DNA from 4 places in the Mesorhizobium sp. 113-3-3 genome. Region 3 is predicted to be linked to each of the others. Evidence: predicted binding sites of a transcription regulator. Region 3 holds the regulator's gene; each other region holds the start of a gene.

Region 1 (5,150 bases), 100 kb from region 3:
GATTGTGCTCGATGACCACCACCGTGTTGCCCTGGTCGACCAGTTCATGCAGCACTTCCAACAGCTTGGCGACGTCGTGGAAATGCAGGCCGGTGGTCGGCTCGTCGAGGATGTAGAGCGTCTTGCCGGTCGCCTTGCGCGACAGTTCCTTGGCCAGCTTTATCCGCTGCGCCTCGCCGCCCGAAAGCGTCGTCGCCTGCTGGCCGATATGGATGTAACCGAGGCCGACCTGCTTCAACGTGTCGAGCTTGTCGCGCACGCCGGGCACGGCGGCGAAGAAATCGACGCCTTCCTCGACCGTCATGTCGAGCACGTCGGCGATCGACTTGCCCTTGAACAGAACGTCGAGCGTTTCGCGGTTATAGCGCTTGCCGTGGCAGACGTCGCAGGTGACGTAGACGTCGGGCAGGAAGTGCATCTCGATCTTGATGACGCCGTCGCCCTGGCAGGCCTCGCAGCGGCCGCCCTTGACGTTGAAGGAGAAGCGTCCCGGCTGATAGCCGCGCGCCTTGGCTTCCGGCAGGCCGGCGAACCAGTCGCGGATCGGCGTGAAGGCGCCGGTATAGGTGGCGGGGTTCGAACGCGGGGTCCGTCCAATGGGCGACTGGTCGATGTCGATGACCTTGTCGAGGAATTCCAGGCCCTCGATGCGGTCGTGCTCGGCCGGATGTTCGCGCGAACCCATGATGCGGCGCGAGGCCGCCTTGAACAGCGTCTCGATCAGGAAGGTCGACTTGCCGCCGCCCGACACACCGGTGACTGCGGTGAAGGTGCCGAGCGGGATTTCGGCGGTGACGTTCTTCAAATTGTTGCCGCGCGCGCCGACGATCTTCAGGCGCCGGTTCTTCTTCGCCTCACGCCGCACACCAGGCGTCGCCACTTCGAGCGCGCCCGACAAATATTTGCCTGTGATCGAATTGGGGTTGGCCATCACCTGCTGCGGCGTGCCCTGGGCAATGATCTCGCCGCCATGGATGCCGGCGGCTGGACCCATGTCGACGACATAGTCGGCATGCAGGATGGCGTCCTCGTCATGCTCGACGACGATCACCGTGTTGCCGATGTCGCGCAGGTGCTTCAGCGTGTCGAGCAGCCGCGTGTTGTCGCGCTGGTGCAGGCCGATCGACGGCTCGTCCAGCACGTAAAGCACGCCGGTCAGGCCCGAGCCGATCTGCGACGCCAGCCGGATGCGCTGACTCTCGCCGCCCGACAGCGTGCCGGAGTTGCGCGACAGCGTCAGATAGTCGAGCCCGACATCGTTGAGGAAGCGCAGGCGCTCGCGGATTTCCTTGAGCACCCTGACGGCGATCTCGTTCTGCTTGTCGTTGAGCTGAGCGGGCAGGTCGGTGAACCACTGGTCGGCCTTGCGGATCGACTGTTCGGTGACTTCGCCAATGTGCTTGCCGCCGATCTTCACCGCGAGAGCCTCCGGCTTCAGCCGGTAGCCCTTGCAGACGGGGCAGGGCGTCGCCGACATGAAGCGCTCGATCTCCTCGCGCATCCAGGCGGATTCGGTCTCTTTCCAGCGCCGCTCGAGATTGGGGATGACGCCTTCGAAGGTCTTGGTCGTCTTGTAGGAGCGCAGCCCGTCATCATACTGGAAGGTGACTTCGCGCTCGCCGGTGCCGCGCAGGATCGCGTCCTGGGCCTCGGTGCTCAAATCCTTGAACTTGTCGCCGAGCTTGAAGTTGTAGGCCTTGCCCAAGGCCTCGAGCGTCTGCACGTAATAGGGCGAGGTCGATTTCGCCCAAGGGCTGACGGCGCCGTCGCGCAGCGACACGTTCTCGTCTGGCACGACGAGATTGGGGTCGATGGCGCGCTGGCTGCCGAGACCGTCGCAGGTCGGGCAGGCGCCGAATGGGTTGTTGAACGAGAACAGCCGCGGCTCGATCTCCGGAATGGTGAAGCCGGACACCGGGCAGGCGAATTTTTCCGAGAACAGGATGCGTTCATGCGTCTCGTTCTTCGACTTGTTGACCGAATCCTCGCCGGTCTGGCTGGAATCGAGCGGCCTGTCGGCGAACTCGGCCACCGCCAGCCCCTCCGCGAGCTTCAGCGCCGTCTCGATGGAGTCGGCAAGACGCGTGGCCAGATCGCCGCGTACGACGATGCGGTCGACGACGACATCGATGTCGTGCTTGTATTTCTTGTCCAGCGCCGGAACATCCGCGATCTCATAGAAGACGCCGTCGACCTTGACGCGCTGAAACCCCTTCTTCTGGAGCTCCAGCAGTTCCTTGCGGTACTCGCCCTTGCGGCCGCGCACGATCGGCGCCAGCAGGAACAGGCGCGTGCCTTCCTCCAGCGCCAGCACGCGGTCGACCATCTGGCTGACCGTCTGGCTCTCGATCGGCAGGCCGGTGGCCGGCGAATAGGGCACGCCGACACGGGCGAACAACAGGCGCATATAGTCGTAGATCTCGGTGACGGTGCCGACCGTCGAGCGCGGGTTCTTCGAGGTGGTCTTCTGCTCGATGGAGATGGCAGGCGACAGGCCGTCGATCTGGTCGACGTCGGGCTTCTGCATCATTTCGAGGAATTGCCGGGCATAGGCCGACAGGCTCTCGACATAGCGGCGCTGGCCTTCGGCGTAGATGGTGTCGAAGGCGAGCGACGATTTGCCGGAACCCGACAGGCCGGTCATGACGATCAGGCTGTCACGCGGCAAATCGAGATCGACGTTCTTCAGATTGTGTTCGCGCGCCCCGCGAATGGAAAGGAATTTATGGTCGGCCATCGCCGGTCGCCGCCTCAGATCTGGAATTTGTGGGATTGGCGGGATTGTCCCGGCCATCCCCTATGTAGGTGTTTTTGCCGCCACGTCGAGAGACGCCACAATTCCCGACAGAAATCGTTTAACCGCCTTTCGCGCGAAGGGGCAAGCAGAAAGAACAAAGGCCGAACACGCTCCTGACAAAGCTGTGTAAAAACCTGACCTGTACGTAACCTCCCGGCGATCACGTTTTTCGGTAACCGGCTATTGATGGTTGACGCGGCCGGCTCATGGGAGCAGTCTCCAGAAGTCAGCGAAGCCGGCCGTCTTTCGATGGCCTCGCCGCCCAAAGGCGGCCTGCGAGACGCCGCAGGTTTTTGCGATTTGCGCTTCGCGACGACAATGTCGCAACGGACACAGGAGCGGAGCATGACGCCACCGGATAGTCCCCAAGGGCTCCACGCCTCGTTGGAGCCGCGGCAGGCATAAGTGCCAGGGTTTAGCGTTTGCGCCACCCGACAAACCGTGACTTGCCGTATCCCCCAACAATCAGAGACTGCTAGTCGGATCGTCGGCTGACGCCGCGTGGCATCCGAAATCAAACGCCGGCAGTACACTCCCGGCAAAATATGGATTTTAGATCCAGAAAAGCCCCGTCCGTTTGCCCTAGGGCACGGCGGGGCTGTTCTTTTGCGGCGAAGCCTGGCCGGCAATGGCGCTGGCTATCTCGGCGGCTTGATCCCGCCCGTAGCCATATCGACGGTGATGCTGCCGGAAATCCTGACATCGGTATCGCCGATCTTGAACGTGCCGTTGCCGTTGCTGGGGAATGCGTCGTCAGGTTCCGGCTGAGGAGCGGGCTTAGCGATGCGATAGTCACCGCTCACGCCGGGCAGGGCGCCTTTCTGTGCCTGCCCCGAACTGTCGTCGGCGAGTGCCAAACTGCTCATAAGGCTGGCGAAAGCGAGCGCTGCGGCGGCGATGACGCGATGCGACGTCCTGGGCGAATAAGTGTCGATCATCCCAAGACTATAGTGACGTGCCGCCGATGCGGCCAGACCGGCATCGTCAAATCTTCGACAACCGCCGAGAATCCGACCTGGTCCTGGCTTCACGCCGCCTTTTTGCGGGTGTCGAAGACGTGGTCGACGATGCCCCAGGCCTGGGCCTCGGGGGCGGTCATGAAATGGTCGCGGTCGAGCGTGCGTTCGACCTCCTCGTAGCTGCGGCCGCAATGCTGGGCATAGAGTTCGGCCATGCGCCGTTTGGTCTTGCCGATCCGTTCGGCATGGCGCTGGATGTCGGAGGCTTGGCCCTGGAAGCCGCCCAGCGGCTGATGCAGCAGGACGGTGGCGTTCGGCAGCGCGATGCGGCGCCCCGGCGTGCCCGCCATCAGCAGGAAGGAGCCCATCGAGGCGGCAAACCCCATGCACACGGTCGATACCGGGCAGCTGACATACTGCATCGTGTCGTAGATGGCGAAGCCGCTGGTCACCACGCCACCGGGTGAGTTGACGTAGAGCGAGATCTCCTTGTCGGGATTGTCCGACTCCAGCGACAGGAGCTGCGCACAGACCAGCGCCGAGACGTCATCATTGATCTCGCCATTGATGAAGATGATGCGCTCGCGCAGCAGCCGCGAGAAAATGTCAAAGGCGCGTTCGCCGCGGCTCGATTGCTCGATCACCATCGGCACCAGACTGGCAAGACCGCTCATTTTTCGTCTCCGATTTCCGTGTTCAGGCTGCGAGCAGCAGCGGTGTGTTCGCGGCGATGAGCTTTCCGGCCCCGCGCGATCCGAGCCAAAGCCGGCAGCCGCCGCCCGCCATGGCAACAGCAGGGATAGCCTTCCCGGCAAAACCGTCATGGACGATGCGCAGATGCGTGCCGCCGGAAACGGTGCGGACGAGTGTGAAGGTGACGACGCTGTCGAGCGGATCCTGGCGCGCGGCGTCGCTTGGCTGCTCCCGCCAGGAGTAGCGCAGCAGGCGCTCGGGCTCGGCGTCGAGGATTTCGCATTCGATCGCGGCGTCCGGCCCGGCAAAGGTAAAATTGCTGCCGGTCTGCGCCCTGATGTCGTTCGGCATCATCCAGGCGGCGAGCAGTTCCGGCACGGTCAGCGCCCGCCACACCTTTTCCGGCGGCTCGGCAAGGTCGTATTCGAACTCCAGCGCATCCGGGGCAACTTCATCTTGGGTCTTGGCGTTCATCGATCCCAAATCCTTCACTGGTCCATATCCTTCAAAACCGTCTTCAGCCTTTCGATGCGCTCCGGCCAGAAGGTCCGGTAGCGTTCGATCCAGGAGAGCAGGGGGGCGAGCCCCTGCGGATCGGCACGATAGTAGGCGTTGCGGCCAGCCCGCCGCTCGACCACGAGGCCGGCGCCACGCAGCACCGCCAGATGCTGGGATACCGCCGGCTGCGATACCGTCAGGCA
Region 2 (5,150 bases), 3.4 Mb from region 3:
GAGCCGGCCTCGCTCGAGGTGCAGAAAAAGGTGCTGGCGATCGCCCAGCAGGATCCGGCGGTGCAGCGGGCGAACGGCGTCCTGACAGTCCACATGGGACCACAAGAGATCGTCGCCGGGCTCAGCATCGAATTCGAGGACCATCTGGCGGCACCGGAAATCGAGGCCTGTGTCGAGCGCATCGAGGGCCGCCTGAAGAAGGAGATGCCGGAGATCACGCGGCTGTTCGTCAAGCCCCAGACCACGGGTACCTGGGAGCAGCGGCGCAAGCTGATCGATGCCGCCTCCTAACTCTTTTTTTGCGTAATTCCCAAGGGCAAAGCGCTGTGCGCTTTGCCCGGGGAAAACCGCTCGCACTTTTCCTGGAATTGCTAGTCCTGGACCAGCACTGCACCGTTGCCCCGTCGCCTTGCCTTGCTAAGATCGGGCGAAGCATTTCGGAGGAACGACCATGAAGATCGACGGCGGGTGCCATTGCGGCGCCATCAATTACGAAGCTGAGGTCGACCCAGAAAAGACCTCGATCTGCCACTGCACGGACTGCCAGCAGTTGACCGGCACGGCGTTTCGCGTCTCGGTGCGGGTGCCGGAGGAGGACTACCACATCACCAGGGGCACGCCGAAAGTCTACATCAAGACCGGGGCCAGCGGTGCCAAGCGCGCCCAGGGCTTTTGCGGAGAATGCGGTTCGCATCTCTATGCGACGTCTGTCGGTGACGGGCCAAAGGTTTACGGCATCCGCGTCGGCACGGCGCGGCAGCGCGACGAACTCGTTCCCAAGACGCAGTACTGGCATCGGTCGGCGCTGCACTGGCTGCCGGAATTCGAGGGCATCAGGATCGTGGAGGAGCAGTAGCCCCGGCCTCCCGGTCGAAAGCCGCCCCAGGACAAGCAATTATGTGCTAGCCTCGCTCACCATCAAAGGGCGGGTGACAGCGATGTTGGAAACGGACAAACTGTTTGCCGGCTCGATCCCGGAAAACTACGACCGCTATATGGTGCCGTTGATTTTCGAGCCATTCGCCGCGGACCTTGCGCGGCGGGCAGCGGCCTTCTCGCCCAAAGCCGTGCTGGAAGTCGCCGCGGGCACCGGGGTCGTCACCCGTGCCCTGGCGCCAAAACTGTCGCCTGACGCAATCTATGTCGTGACCGACCTCAACCAGCCGATGCTCGACTATGCCGCTTCGCGACAAGCGCCCGACGCTCGCATCCAGTGGCGCCAGGCCGATGCCATGGCGCTGCCGTTCGAAGACGCGGCCTTCGATCTCGTTTGCTGCCAGTTCGGCGCGATGTTCTTTCCCAGCCGCCCATCCGCCTACCGCGAGGCCAGGCGTGTGCTGAAGCCCGGCGGACATTTTCTGTTCAACGTCTGGGACCGCATCGAGGAGAATGTGTTTGCCGATGACGTGACGAATGCGCTGGCAAGGATTTTCCCGGACGATCCGCCGCGCTTTCTGGCCCGCACGCCGCATGGCTACCACGATATGGCGCTGATCCGAGGGGACCTCGAAGAGGCCGGCTTCTCCGATGCGGCGATCGAGACGAGGGCCGAACAGAGCCGTGCGCCCTCACCGCGCATTCCGGCCGTTGCCTATTGCCAGGGAACCGTGCTCCGCACCGAAATCGAGGCTCGGGATCCGGGCAAACTCGACGCTGCAACAGACTATGCCGCAGCCGCGATTGCGGCCAGGCATGGCAACGGCGCGGTTGCCGCCAAAATCCAGGCACACGTCATCGTGGCTGTGGCCTAGTCGTCGCCTTCGACGACGCGCAGCCTGAGCTGGCCGGTCTTTGAATCGGCAACGCGCGGGCCGGGCTCGAGTTTCGCCGCGGGTGCCCGCGACGGTGCGTCCTGGCCGGCATCGCCATCGGCCTGCGCGCCGAACTCGAGCGCCTCGATCTTCTGGCCGCGCTTGGTCACCTTCGATGTCGAGACGAGGATATCGTCGATGTCCTTGGCCGACTGGCCGAAATGCACCTGCAGCTTGCGCACGCGCTCGTCGACGCGCGCGACATCCTCCATCAGCCGGATCACCTCGCCCTGGATCAGATGCGCCTGTTCGCGCATGCGGGCGTCCTTGAGGATGGCCTGGATGACCTGGATCGACAGCATCAGCAGCGACGGCGAGACGATGACGACGCGGGCGCGGTGCGCCTTGTGGACGATCGCCTCGAAATTCTCGTGGATTTCGGCGAACACCGATTCCGACGGCACGAACATGAAGGCGGTGTCCTGCGTTTCGCCCTGGATCAGGTATTTTTCCGAGATATCGCGGACATGGATCTCGATGTCGCGGCGGAAAGCCTGCGACGCGACCTTCTGCAGGTCGGCGCCGTCGGCGGCCCGGATGGCGTTCCAGGCTTCCAGCGGGAACTTGGCGTCGATGGCCAGCGAGGGCGCGCCGTTGGGCATCTTCACCAGGCAATCGGGCCGGCTGCCGTTCGACAGCGTCGCCTGGAATTCGTAGGCGCCCATCGGCAGGCCGTCGGCGACGATCGCCTCCATGCGCGACTGGCCGAAGGCACCGCGCGTCTGCTTGTTGGAGAGGATCGCCTGCAGCTGCACGACCTGGCCGGCAAGCGACTGGATGTTGCCTTGCGCAACATCGATGATCGCCAGCCGCTCCTGCAGTTTGGCCAGGCTTTCATGCGTGGACTTTGTCTGTTCGGTCATGGTCTGGCCGAGGCGGCCGGTCATGGCGTCGAGGCGCTGGCCGATCGACTGGGTCAGCTCCGCCTGGCGCGCGCCGAACACTTCGGCGATGGCCCCCATGCGGCCCTGCATCTCGGCCTGGCTTTGCAAGATGCCGGCCATCCGCGCCTCGGCATCACGGGCATGGTCGGCGGCTTCCGCCGCCGCAACCGCGCGCGCCTTGGCCGACCGCCACAGCGCGACGACCAGCGCCACGAACAGGCCGAGGAACAGCAAGGCGCCGAAGGCCAGCGCGTGGCCGAGTGTGATTGTCGAGGCGCCAAGCCGTGCGACGGGCTCGGAAAGGATGGTGCTCAGATCATTCATGTGGACAGCATAGCCGATTCGGCGTGACCGCACAGATCAAAACAAGAACATGGCCTAGATGCCCCGGTTGACGCTTTTCGCTGGAGGTCTTACGTGGGACGCCATGCCGATCAAGCCGCTCATCATCCTTCCCGATCCCATCCTGCGCCAGCTTTCCAAGCCGGTGGAGCGCGTCGACGCGCCTTTGCGCAAACTGGCCGACGACATGCTGGCGACCATGTATGACGCGCCCGGCATCGGACTGGCGGCCATCCAGATCGGCGAGCCGCTGCGCATGCTGGTGATCGACCTAGCCAAGGAAGACGAAACGCCGGCGCCGCATGTCTTCATCAACCCCGAGATCATGGAAAGCGCGGAGGCGCGGTCGGTCTACGAGGAAGGCTGCCTGTCGATCCCCGACTATTACGCCGAGGTCGAGCGCCCGGCTTCGGTGCGGGTGAAGTATCTCGACCGCGACGGCAAGCTGCAGGAGATGGAGGCCGAAGGGCTGATGGCGACCTGCCTGCAGCACGAGATCGACCATCTCAACGGCGTGTTGTTCATCGACCACATCTCGAAGCTGAAGCGCGACATGGTGGTGAAGAAATTCAAGAAGCTCGCCAAGGACAAGGCGCCGGGCAAGCTGGTGGGATAGGGGGAAATGCCCCTGCGCGTCATCTTCATGGGCACGCCGGAGTTTTCGGTGCCGACGCTGCGCGCGATCGCCGAGGCCGGACATGAGATACCAGCCGTCTACACGCAGCCGCCGCGCGCCGGCGGACGGCGCGGGCTGGAGCTGACACCGTCGCCTGTGCAGCGCGAGGCCGAGCGGCTGGGCATCGAGGTGCGGACGCCGACATCCCTCAAGGGCGAGGCCGAGCAGGCCGCTTTCAGCGCCCTGCGGGCCGATATCGCCGTGGTCGTCGCTTATGGGCTGCTGCTGCCGAAGGCAATTCTCGACGCGCCCCGGCTCGGCTGCATCAACGGCCATGCGTCGCTTTTGCCGCGCTGGCGCGGCGCCGCCCCTATCCAGCGCGCCATCATGGCGGGTGACCCGGAAAGCGGCATGATGGTGATGCGCATGGAAGAGGGCCTCGACACCGGACCGGTGGGATTGCTTGAAAAATGTGCCATCGAGCCCGATATGACAGCCGGCGATCTGCATGATCGGTTGATGCGCGTCGGTGCTGCCCTGATGGTGGAAGCGCTGGCGCGGCTGGAAGAGAACACCCTGACATTTACCGCGCAAGCGGCGGAAGGGGTGACTTACGCCAGAAAAATCGATAAATCCGAGACGCGCGTGGACTGGACGCGGCCCGCGGCCGAGGTCCACAACCACCTTCGTGGCCTGTCGCCCTTCCCCGGCGCCTGGTCCGAAATTGACATTGGCGGCCGCATGGAACGGCTGAAACTGCTTCGCTCGACGCTGTCCGAAGGCCTGTCGCCTTCGGACGATTTGAGCGAGTCGGGAGGAATTCTCGATGACCGGCTGACGGTCGCCTGCGGGACAGGCGCGATCAGACTGGTCGAAGTTCAACGTGCGGGCGGAAAGCCCGCCGCCGCGTCGGAATTCCTGCGCGGAGCCAAGATCGTAAAAGGAATGAAGTTCTCATGAGCATGATGTCGATACGCGCGGCGACGCCGCGGGATCGCGAGGCCATTCGCCTCGTGGAAGAACATGCCTTCGGCCAGCAGGCGGAGGCCGGGCTGGTCGACGCGCTGGTCACCGGCGGCGACGCCGTCGTCGAACTGGTGGCGGAAGAAGACGGCCAGGTGGTGGGCCATATCCTGTTTTCGCGGCTCTACGTCCAGAATGGCGGCAAGAGCCTGGCGGCCGTGGCGCTGGCGCCACTGGCGGTGGAACCCTCGTTCCATGGCTCAGGCATTGGCGGCGCACTGATCCGCGAGGCGCATATCCGCCTCAAGGATGCCGGCGAGACGCTGGCCGTGGTGCTGGGCGACCCGGCCTATTACGGCCGTTTCGGCTATAGCCATGCGCGGGCCGAGAAGTTCGAAAGCGAATACCAGGGCGAAGCGCTGCAGGCGCTGGCCTGGGGCGACGCTCCGGAGGCCGGCAAGCTGGTCTACGCTTCCGCCTTCACCGCTCTCGCCGCCTAGGCGAGAGCGTATAAGCTGCCGGCATGCCGCGTTT
Region 3 (5,150 bases):
TTACCGTCGCCCCCGTGTCGCGCACCGAGCTCGAGGACCTGGCGCGCGCGCGGATGGTTGTCGAAATGCCGCTGTTCCTGGAATCGATCGCGAATGGCGGCAGGGAATGGGAGGACGCGGTCGTCACCGCCCACTACCGGCTCTCCCGTTGCAAGACCGCGGTCGACGACCCTTCCGATGCGGCCGTCGACAAATGGGACGAGAGCCACGAGGCCTTCCACGCGGCGCTGCTCAGCGCGGCGACATCCAACTGGCTTTTGCGCTTCCGCTCGACGATCGCCGATCAGTTGCGGCGGCATCATCGGTTTCTCGGCCTGGCGCCGACATTGCGGGCGGCGGCCGGCCTCAAGGATGGCTATGGCGAGGCAATGGACGCCTTGCGCGAGGCGATCGCGATCGAGCATCACACCGCGATCATGGAAGCGGCGCTCGATCGCGACGTCGAGCGGGCAAAGGCGCTGATGACGGCGCATATCGGCTACACGCTTCATGTCTATGTCCACAGCGAAGACAACGGCGCCAACACCTACGCCGCACGCGCTGGCAGTCTGAAAGCGGTTTCCGGATGACGCTGCCGCGGCGTCCGACACTTGACGAGATCGTCGCGGCCCGTGACCGGCTGCGCGCCTGGCTGCCGCGCACGCCGCTGCTGCGCACTGATCTCGGCCGGCCCGATCAGCTTATATTTCTCAAGCTCGAGACATTGTCGCCCATCGGCGCCTTCAAGATCAGGCCGGCGCTCAACGCCTTGCTTTGCCGCGACGCCGATGAACTCAGGCACGGCGTGTCGACCATCAGTTCCGGCAACATGGCCTATGGAATGGCCTGGGCGGCAAGAGCGCTTGGCGTTCCGATGGCCGCCTACATGTATGCCGACGCACCCCGGACCAAGATCGACGGGGTCCGCCGCCTTGGTGGCGACGTGCGTTTCGTCTCGCACGAGACATGGTGGCGCTACATAGTCGGAACCGAACGGCCCGATGGCGCCGAGCTTCTCGTGAACCCGGTCACCGATCAGGCGGTGCTTGCCGGCAACGGAACCATTGGCCTGGAGATTGTCGAAGATCTGCCCGATGTCGATTGCGTCCTGACACCCTATGGCGGGGGAAGCATGACGTCAGGCGTCGCCAGTGCGGTCAAGGCGATGCGAGGCCAGGCCAAGGTGTTTGCGGTCGAGGACGAAAACGCGGCTCCGGTCACGGCGGCGTTGGCGGCCGGACGCATTGTCGAGATTAAGACGCGTCCCTCCTTCATCAAGAGCATCGGCGGCCCATCGTTGGTGCCCGGCCTTTGGCCATTGGCAAATCAGCTGATCGACGGCGCCATTGCCGTCAGTCTCGAGCAGGTCACGGAAGCGATGCGCCTGTTGTTCTCGAAGGCAAAGATCGTGGCCGAAGGTGCCGGTGCCGCCTCGCTCGCCGCCGCTCTGCGCAGCGAGCACGCAACGGGCAATGTTGTCTGCGTTATCTCCGGCGGCAATATCGATGCCGGCGCCTATGCGCAGGTATTGGCCGGCGCGGTGCCGGAAGCCTGAATGCGTTCTATTCCCGGATAGCCAGCGATGGTTGGCGTTTTGGTTTCGTTTCGTTCCGCTGGAAATGGATCGATACACCGTTCAAATTCGCCCCGCGGACGCCTCTCAAACGCCTGATGCCAAAGCGCACCCTGGGGTAGGCCACAGGCCATTAACCAAAATAATTTCAATGCATGTGCCGATGGCGCCGTGGTCGCTTGCCCCCTGCTGCCGGGGGCCAGATAATTTCTGAGGCCTTAACAAATTCATTAAACTTTAAACAGTTGCGGAACACAACTGGAACAGATAGTGTTTGTTCTGGGTTTGTTTTTCGATTCTGGTTCACACCCTTCGTTCAATGCCTTGGGGGCCGCCATGCTGACACGCAAGCAACATGAACTGCTGATGTTCATTCATGAACGGCTCAAGGAAAGTGGCATTCCGCCTTCCTTCGACGAGATGAAGGAAGCGCTCGATCTCGCCTCCAAGTCAGGCATCCATCGCCTGATCACGGCACTGGAGGAACGCGGCTTCATTCGCCGGCTGCCCAACCGGGCGCGGGCGCTGGAGGTGCTGCGGCTGCCGGATTCGATCGCGCCGGGTCTCAACGCGGCAAAGAAATTCTCGCCGAGCGTCATCCAGGGTAGTCTCGGTCAGGGCGGCCTCGGCCGCCAGATCAAGCCGGCGCCGTCGCGCTTGCCGGCGGCCGGCAATGACGACGACGCGGTATCCGCCGTTTCGATCCCGGTGATGGGCCGCATCGCCGCCGGTGTGCCGATCGATGCCATCCAGCACCAGACGCATTCGATCTCGGTGCCGCCGGACATGATCATGGGCGGCGAGCACTATGCGCTGGAAGTCAAGGGCGACTCGATGATCGAGGCCGGCATCTTCGATGGCGACACGGTCATTATCCGCAATGCCAACACGGCAAGCCCGGGCGAGATCGTCGTGGCGCTGGTCGACGAGGAGGAAGCAACCTTGAAGCGGTTCCGCCGCAAGGGCGCCTCGATCGCCCTTGAAGCCGCCAACCCAGCCTACGAGACGCGTATCTTCGGACCGGACAGGGTCAAGGTGCAAGGCAAGCTGGTCGGGCTGATCCGGCGTTACTGAGCAGGAGCGGACGGCTTTTCGGGTTTTTGATAGGGCGGCAGCCCCCTCGCCTCGCGTGAAAATTTTCGCTGCTCGTGCCAGGGCCGGTACGGGCCGTCCACCGCGAAGCTGACAATTGGCGGACCGGTCGCCGATTGGCGGTCGAAGAAGACGGCGGCACTGCCCTTGCGGGCCAGTTGCCGTTTGGTGACGACAAGAACCAGCGGATTGTGGCAGGCATCATAGCCCGTCGCGTCATTGACGACGATCAGATCGGCAAAACCGCAGGCCTTCCAGGTGTCCTTGCGGTCTTCGACATGCGCAATGATCGCGCCGGACGGATGCCGGGCAAGACAGACACCGTCAGTGCAATAGAATGGCGCTCCCGGCGGCAGGTTGACCGCATCGGCAATGTCGAATTGCCCGTCCGCCTTGCTGAACATTTCCGGCACGACGATGGTTTCGGATGTCAGCGCGCGTTTCCAGTTGTCGACGGTGAATTCGTTCGGACGAGCCCGGCTGACAGCGAGTTCGCCGCCGCCGATTGGCAGCGCAACCAGCCGCGCATCTTCCGAGATCAGCACATCCGGCGTGCGCGTATCCGACACCGTCAGCAGGCCGGCAAGCGCGAATGGCACGGCCGCGAGCCGCAGCCAGGTCGTCGCCATTGTCGCGATGACCAGTGCGATGGTCACCAGCAGCACGGAGTGCTGGGAAATCAGCCCGACGGCATCGATCGGCGAGCGTTCCGATATCCAAGCCGATATGGCGATCATCGCCGTCAGGCCCTTGCCCATCACGTAGAGAAAGGGGCCATCGGCGCCAAAGGGCATCGCAAGAGAACTGAGAACAGCGAAAGGCATGACAATCAGCGACACGATCGGCATGACGGCCAGGTTGGCGAACAGGCTGAGCGGCGACACGCGCTGGAAATGCCAGATGGCAAACAGCGCCGTGGCGCAGCCGGCAATGATGGAGGTCATGGCCAGCCCGCCCGTCGCCAGCAGGAATTTTCGTGTGAGAAAGCCCGGAAGGGATCGCTTTGGCGGTGGCGGTCTTGTCTTTCCCGCATGGTGATCCGCCCAGCCGGCATAGGCACCAACCAGCGCCGCGGTCGCGGCGAACGACATCTGGAAGCTCGGGCCGACGACTTCGTGCGGCGACACCAGAATGACGGCGATCGCCGAGATCGCCAGATTGCGCATAGTCAGCGCCGCGCGATCGAACAGGACAGCAATGAGCATTACCGCCAGCATGATAAAGCTGCGCTCGGCGGCAACGACGACGCCGGAAATGACGAGATAGGCCGCGATCGAGAAAAGGGCCGCGGCGGCGGCGTATTTCTTCACCGGCCGACGCGCGGAAAAATCCGGAAACAGCGCGAAGGCGCCGCGCAGCAGACCCATGATGGTGCCGGCAACCAGCGCCATATGCAGTCCGGAGATCGAGATGATGTGATAGATGCCGGTGCGCCGCATCGCCTCGTTGATTTCATCGGGAATGCCCGCGCGGACACCAACGATGAGCGCCGCCGCTATCTCGCCTTCGGCACCGCCGACCGTGGCCCTGATGTGGTCGGCAATGGCTTCGCGAGCATTTTCGATCCCTGAGAAAAGCCGGGCCGAGAGCGGCATCTCGTCGTCGGCGGAAACCAGCTTTGGATTGCCGAGAAAGAAGCCGCTGCCGCCAATGCCGGCGAAATAGCTGTCGAAGGAGAAATCGTAGCTGTCCGGCCGCACCGGACCGGTCGGCGGCAGCAGTTTGGCGTAGCCCGTGACCAAGGAGCCCGCGGTCATTTCGGCCGGGATATTGCGCGCCGAAAGCCGGACCCTTGCCGGCGCGTAGCGCAGTGTCGGCCGGGCGGTCGACGTCATGTCGATGGTCAGCCGGATGCGGCCGGTCTCCATGCGGTCGATCGAGACCACGCGTCCGGTCACCTGCGTCGAGATTTCCGAACCCAGCATCTGCGTGCCCGCCCGCCATGTCTCGGCCTTGGCGGCAAGCAGGCCAAGCGCGCACAGCAATGCCGCCATGAAGCCCAGATGAGTTTTCGGCCAGGAGCGCGAAACCAGCGCACAGATCGCCATCAGCAAGACCACGGCGACAGGTCTTGCAAAATCAGGCTCCACTGCGAGCGAATAGTAGCCGATCGCGCCAGCGGCCAGACAGACCGGCACCAGCAGGAAGGCGATGCCTCGGTCCAGCTCCAGCTCCGCCGCCATCGCCACGCTATGGCGCAGGCGAGGCAAGGAAACCCGCCCGAGTTGCCGGCGCACACGCACAATCCGGCCCGAGGCAGGTGCCGGAAGTGGCGCCTGGATATCCGCCTGCGACGGCTGACTGCCCGGCGTGGGCACAAGGGGCGATGGCGGCAATGAGGCTGGCGGAGGGATCGCAAACAGGGACCGTTCGCTGACGCCAACGTTGGCGTCCTCGCCCTGTTCCGAGCCCCGGCCTCGTCCAGCCATCGGGTCTGCCCCTTGCACCCCTGACGCCCTATGCTACATGAACGCCGGGCGCGCGAAAGCCCGCGCAGCCGCACCCC
Region 4 (5,150 bases), 3.1 Mb from region 3:
GGCAAGACCGTCTTCAGCGCCCGCCGCCAGGTCGGGCAGGACCGCCAGCGACATCAGATCCCCCCATTCGAACAGGTCGCCGCGCTGGAGCAGCGTCGCGCCCTTTTCGGTCTCCTCGCGCAGATTGGCTTGCGTCAGCATGCGGCACAGATGGCCCCAGCCGGCGCGGTTCCGGGGATAGGCGAGAATGTCAGGCGTGCCGTCGGCAAAAACCAGCCGGCAGCCGGGGTGATAGGCAAGTTTTTCGACCTTGGCCTGCTGCCAGGCGCGCACGACGCCCGCCACCGTGTTGCGGTCGGCAAGACCGATCGCCGAAAAACCCATGAGCTTGGCCGCGACCACCAACTCCTCCGGCTTGGACGCACCGCGCAGGAAGGAGAAATTCGACTGGATGCCGAACTCGGCATAGGGGATGACGGTCAGCGCGTTCATGCGAAGACCCCATGCATGAACCAGCGCGGCGCGGCTTGCGAGCCGCCGTAAAGGCCTTGCCGGTAGAGCCAGTAGCGGCGGCCTTCGGCATCCTCGATGCGGAAATAGTCGCGCGTCGATGCCGCCGCGTCGCTCGGCGCCTCGCGCCACCATTCGGCGGCGATGCGTTCGGGACCCTCGGCACGGGTGACGCGGTAGAGCGCGCGCCGCCAGCGGAAATTGAGCGGCGGTCCCTCCGGCATTTCGGTGGCCGGCACCTCGATGGGCTCGGGGGCGCGAAACAGGCGGATCGGCCGTTCCGGCGGGAAGATGGTTTTGGGCGCCTGCACCCTGTCCGGTCTCTTCGGCGGCGTGGTCCGGCGCGGCGCTTCGCTGAAGGGGACGATGGCGACGGCGCGCTCCGGCAGATGGCTTTCGACCGCGACCGGCTGCAGCACCGCGCCCTCGCCGAGCCGGGCGCGGATGCGGTCGGCGAACAGCGCGATGTCGGCGCCGTCATCGGTCACCTCGCCGGTCAGATCGGCCTGCGCCATGTCGAAGGCGGCGGCCGCCAGCACCGAAAGCCGCACCAGGTCGAAGCCGTAGCCGGCGTCGATGTCCTGCTCGAGTGCCGCCAGCCTTTCATGGAACAGCTTCTGGATCAGCCGGGGATCGCGCATCGGCCGCGAAGTGCCCAAGGCGATGCGGCTGACGGCGCCGTCGACGCGGAAGAGCAGCAGCGCCAGCGTCCGGGCGCCCTCGCCGCGGCGCTCGAGATCGCTCTTCAAGGTCGTCGCCAGCAGGCCGACCAGCCGCTCGATGTCCTCGGTGAGCGTAACGGGCTCGGCGAGATGCCGCTCGACCGAAAGCGGCGCGACGGGAAGGCGCGGCGAGACCGCCTCGTCGAGGCGGCCAAGCGCCTGGTCGAGGCGTAGCAGCAAGGTGGCGCCGAAGCGGCGGGCAAGCGGCGCGCGCGGGGCGGCCATGACGGCGCCCGCCGTGCGCAGGCCGACACTTTCCAGGCTGGCGCGGGTCTCCGGCGCGATGCGCAATGCCGCGAGCGGCAAAGGCGCCATCAGCGCTTCCTCCTCACCTGAAACAACGATGCGGTCGCCGCAAAAGCGGGCCGCCGCCCAGGCCGCCCCCGGCGTCGGGGCAAGGCCGGCGCGGACATCGAACCCCTGGTGCAAGAAGCGCCACAGGATATCGTCTAGCATGGCGCGTTCGCCGCCGAACAGATGGGTGCAGCCGGTGACGTCGAGGAACAGGCCGTCCGCCCCGTCCAGCGCCACCAGCGGGGTGTAGCGGTCGCACCAGTCGGCAAGGCCTTCGAGCAGGCGCCGGTCGGCCTCCGGATCGGCCTCGACGATGTCGATCGAGGGATGCATGGCGCGCGCATCGGCAATGCCCATGTCGCGCTTCAGGTGCAGCGCCTCAGCCCGCTCGTCGAGGGCTGAGATGCGCTGGGCGTTGCCCTGGCGGTGGCTGATCACCAGTGGCGGGTGCGATGGCGCCGGGTGATCCGACGGCCGGGAACGCCAGGATCGCCCCAGACGCTGCCGCAGGATCCTTTCGGCCGCCAGATAGGGAAACCACAGGGACAGGATTCTCTGTCCGTTGGCCCCTTCTTTCGTAGAATACGCGTTCATCGGGGTTCCACTCCAGTGTGAATTGTCCAGGCAGGGCCGTGCGGCTCTTGCCGATGGTGATGGTGAAGGCCGGGCGGCCGATCGATTCGGCGAGCGGCCCGGCAACCGTGGCGCGCGGCACGGCCGGCGCCGAGGAGACGATGAGGCGGACGGGCGCCGCCGTCGGTTCGGGTTCGGCCGCCTGTCGCAGCAGGAATACCGGGCGGCCGGCACTTTGCGCCCTCGCATGCAGCCGGCGCGTCGCGGTCAGGTCCAGCCGCTGCGGGTTGCCGCGAATTTCCAGGATGACGGCGGCGAGCGCCGTGATCCGTGCCGCTTCCTCAGTGACCCACAACGCGTCGACGAGCTTTGGCGCCTCGGAAAACAACAATTGCTCCGGCTCGATGCCGAAGGAGGCTTGCAGTCCCCTTGCATAGGGAAAGCCCGCCTCGCGGAAGATTTCCGTGGTGCCGATCCATAGGATGGGCAGCCCTTGCGCCTGTTTGAGGATCAGGCTGGTGAGCGAAAGGGCGAAGCCGGCGACGGCTCCGGCATCTCGGGTTTCCAGGCCATGGATTTCGCTGAGCGCGGCTTTCGGCAGGCCGCCGCTCAGGGCGTCATCGAGCCGTTCGATGCCGATCGGCAGGAAGGCATCCGGCAAGGCCGCGGCAAGGCCGCGCCGCACGATCGTGAGATCGGCGCCGGGTGTGGCATCGGCGCTGGCGTCGGCTTCAAGCGGCGCGCCAGCCGGCGCCTGCAGGCGCTCTGGCAGCGTTCCCTCGATCTTCGCGATCTGGCGGCGCAGGGCAAAAACAGTCTCCCGCGCCACGGCTGATATCGCCATGACGGTCAGTGTCCACTCACAATTGTTCCTGTTATGTTCCTATAGATTCCAGAGGCAACCTGAAGAGTCAAGCAGAGTCACAAGGAATTTATTCCTGCAGGCCCTGTGCGGCATGGGCGTATGGGCCGCTTCATTTGCCTCGACCGGTGCGAAAGCCTATATGCCGGGTCAAAGGACAAAGCATGGCCCGCATCTACAAAACCCGCACCTGGCATGGCGAACTCGCGCCCTCGATGGAGGAGATGGAGTTCCTGGCGCTGGAGGCCTACGCCCATCTGCCGGAGGACTTTCGCAAGCTGACCGGCGAGATCGTCATCCAGATCGCCGAGTTCCCGACCGACGAGATCATGGACGACCTGTCGCTGGAGACGCCGTTCGACCTGCTCGGCCTGTTCGAGGGGCGCGGCATCGCCGAGCGCTGGAACCCGCAGACCGGCGAAGGCCCGAACCGCATCACGCTCTACCGCCGCGCCATGCTCGACTACTGGGCCGAGAACGAGGAGACGCTGGGCGACATCGTCACCCATGTGCTGATCCACGAGATCGGCCACCATTTCGGCCTGTCGGACGATGATATGGAGAAGATCGAAGAGGCGGCGGAATGACGAAGAGAGGAAGGCAGCTAGCCTCTACCAGTCGCTGAGCTTCGTATCCGGCCCGTATTCCTGGCCATCGACATCCTTCACCACGGCCTGGCCACAGCGCATGGTCTTGGCTTTCTTGTCATAGGCGTAGGTCGGCGAGCCGAACAGGTGCCAGCCCTTGTTCAGCGCCGCCGTCACCTTGTGGCAGAAGCTGGCGTCGTCGGGGGCGGTCAGAAAGCGGTAGAGTTTCATGTCTCAAGTCCTGTCGTAAGTGCCATAGCCCGCGAGCATGGGCCGATATCATGCGCCGATGGCGGCCGCCTTCGCCAGCAATTTTTCAGCCTGCGCCAGATGCAGCCGCTCGACCATCTTGCCGTTCAGCGAAATCACGCCTTTTTCGACATTCTCGGCACGTGAAAAAGCGTCCTTTATCAGCCGCGCCTCGGTCAGCGCCTCCGGCGACGGCGCGAAGGTGCGGTTCGCCGCGTCGATCTGGGCCGGATGGATGAGGGTCTTGCCGTCGAAGCCCATGGCGGCCGCCTCCGTGCATTCGCGGGCAAAGGCGTCGAGGTCGCGGAAATCGTTGGCGACGCCATCGAGCATGTCGAGGCCGCCGGCGCGCGCGGCCAGCACCATCTGCATCAGCCACGGCACGAGATAGCGCCGGTCGGGGGTCGCCAGCACACCGGTGTCCTTGGCCAGGTCATTCGTTCCGGCCACGAAACAATTGAGGCGCGAGGCCGGATCGCGGCCCAGTTCGGCAATGGCGCCGATGTTGAGCAGAGCCTTGGGCGTCTCGATCATCGCCCAGAGTTTCACGCTGTCGGGGGCAAAATTGTCGTCGAGCACGTCGCCGACTTCAAGGATATCGCGCGGCGTGGCGACCTTGGACAACAGGATGCCGTCGGGCTCGACCTTCGCCACGGCGATGAGGTCGTCGGCGCCCCATTCGCTGGCCAGCGCGTTGACGCGCACGACCATCTCGCAGCGGCGGCCAGGAGTGCCGGCAGCCGGGCGGCTGGCAAAGATCGCGGGCAGCTTTTCGCGAGCGGCGATCTTGTCGGCCGGTGCGACGGCGTCCTCTAGATCGATGATGATTGCATCGCAGGACAGCTGCGCGATCTTGGCCAGCGCCTTGTCGTTGGAGGCCGGGACGTAGAGCACCGAGCGGCGCGGGCGATAGGGTTCGTTTGTCATGCTGGATCTATGCCGCCTGTGGGGGGTCGAGGCAAGCGTTGGGGTAATGGCTTTAGAAGTTTGCGTGACGTCGGCTAATCATCAAGATCAGCGCCGCCCCTCATCTGCCTGCCGGCATCTTCTCCCCGTATAGTGACGGGGAGAAGGACGCCCTCATCGCCGATTTCGCCAATCGCCAACGTTGCGGAAAGGGCGCCAGCGTTGCGGCCAGCTCCCTTCTCCCCGTTCACGGGGAGAAGATTGCCGGCAGGCAGATGAGGGGCGGCGGCAGCGTTCGCAGGATGGCGCGCTGCCTGCACGAAAACTGCACGCACCTGCCGAAAAGCTCCTCGGATCCGCCCTGCCATCTCCCTGCCGGTCTGCCAAACAGGCGGCATGCACAAGCGAGCAAAACCCCGTTGGTCCCTGCCCCGGCGCCTGCGCAGCGAAGGCTGGTGGCTGGTCGATCCGCCGCGCGCCAACCCCGCGGCGATCCTCATTCCCTTT

Evidence for each region. The regulator LexA, encoded in region 3, represses DNA repair genes until DNA is damaged. The targets are predictions, from matches to a motif close to TGTTCNNNNTGTGTTCNG.
Region 1: the regulator LexA is predicted to act here: its motif matches at 2,888-2,905, upstream of uvrA (excinuclease ABC subunit UvrA).
Region 2: the regulator LexA is predicted to act here: its motif matches at 3,052-3,069, upstream of JG746_RS03105 (DNA recombination protein RmuC).
Region 4: the regulator LexA is predicted to act here: its motif matches at 2,907-2,924, upstream of JG746_RS37085 (ImuA family protein).

What each region holds. Positions count from the first base shown of each region.
Region 1 covers NZ_AP023243.1:4,003,112-4,008,261, forward strand. Annotated here, with positions in the region: gene uvrA (excinuclease ABC subunit UvrA) at 1-2,737, opposite strand, end outside; gene JG746_RS19410 (hypothetical protein) at 3,436-3,735, opposite strand; gene JG746_RS19415 (ATP-dependent Clp protease proteolytic subunit) at 3,825-4,430, opposite strand; gene JG746_RS19420 (SRPBCC family protein) at 4,453-4,923, opposite strand; gene JG746_RS19425 (ArsR/SmtB family transcription factor) at 4,938-5,150, opposite strand, start outside.
Region 2 covers NZ_AP023243.1:667,722-672,871, forward strand. Annotated here, with positions in the region: gene JG746_RS03090 (cation diffusion facilitator family transporter) at 1-291, shown strand, start outside; gene JG746_RS03095 (GFA family protein) at 452-856, shown strand; gene JG746_RS03100 (class I SAM-dependent methyltransferase) at 939-1,751, shown strand; gene JG746_RS03105 (DNA recombination protein RmuC) at 1,748-3,019, opposite strand; gene def (peptide deformylase) at 3,123-3,653, shown strand; gene fmt (methionyl-tRNA formyltransferase) at 3,660-4,613, shown strand; gene JG746_RS03120 (GNAT family N-acetyltransferase) at 4,610-5,116, shown strand; gene truA (tRNA pseudouridine(38-40) synthase TruA) at 5,140-5,150, shown strand, end outside.
Region 3 covers NZ_AP023243.1:4,103,938-4,109,087, reverse strand. Annotated here, with positions in the region: gene JG746_RS19955 (GntR family transcriptional regulator) at 1-569, shown strand, start outside; gene JG746_RS19950 (pyridoxal-phosphate dependent enzyme) at 566-1,534, shown strand; gene lexA (transcriptional repressor LexA) at 1,889-2,626, shown strand; gene JG746_RS19940 (ComEC/Rec2 family competence protein) at 2,620-5,073, opposite strand.
Region 4 covers NZ_AP023243.1:1,026,041-1,031,190, forward strand. Annotated here, with positions in the region: gene JG746_RS04755 (error-prone DNA polymerase) at 1-432, opposite strand, end outside; gene JG746_RS04760 (DUF6504 family protein) at 429-1,904, opposite strand; gene JG746_RS37085 (ImuA family protein) at 1,846-2,883, opposite strand; gene JG746_RS04765 (metallopeptidase family protein) at 3,066-3,488, shown strand; gene JG746_RS04770 (DUF1737 domain-containing protein) at 3,513-3,719, opposite strand; gene JG746_RS04775 (HpcH/HpaI aldolase/citrate lyase family protein) at 3,768-4,664, opposite strand.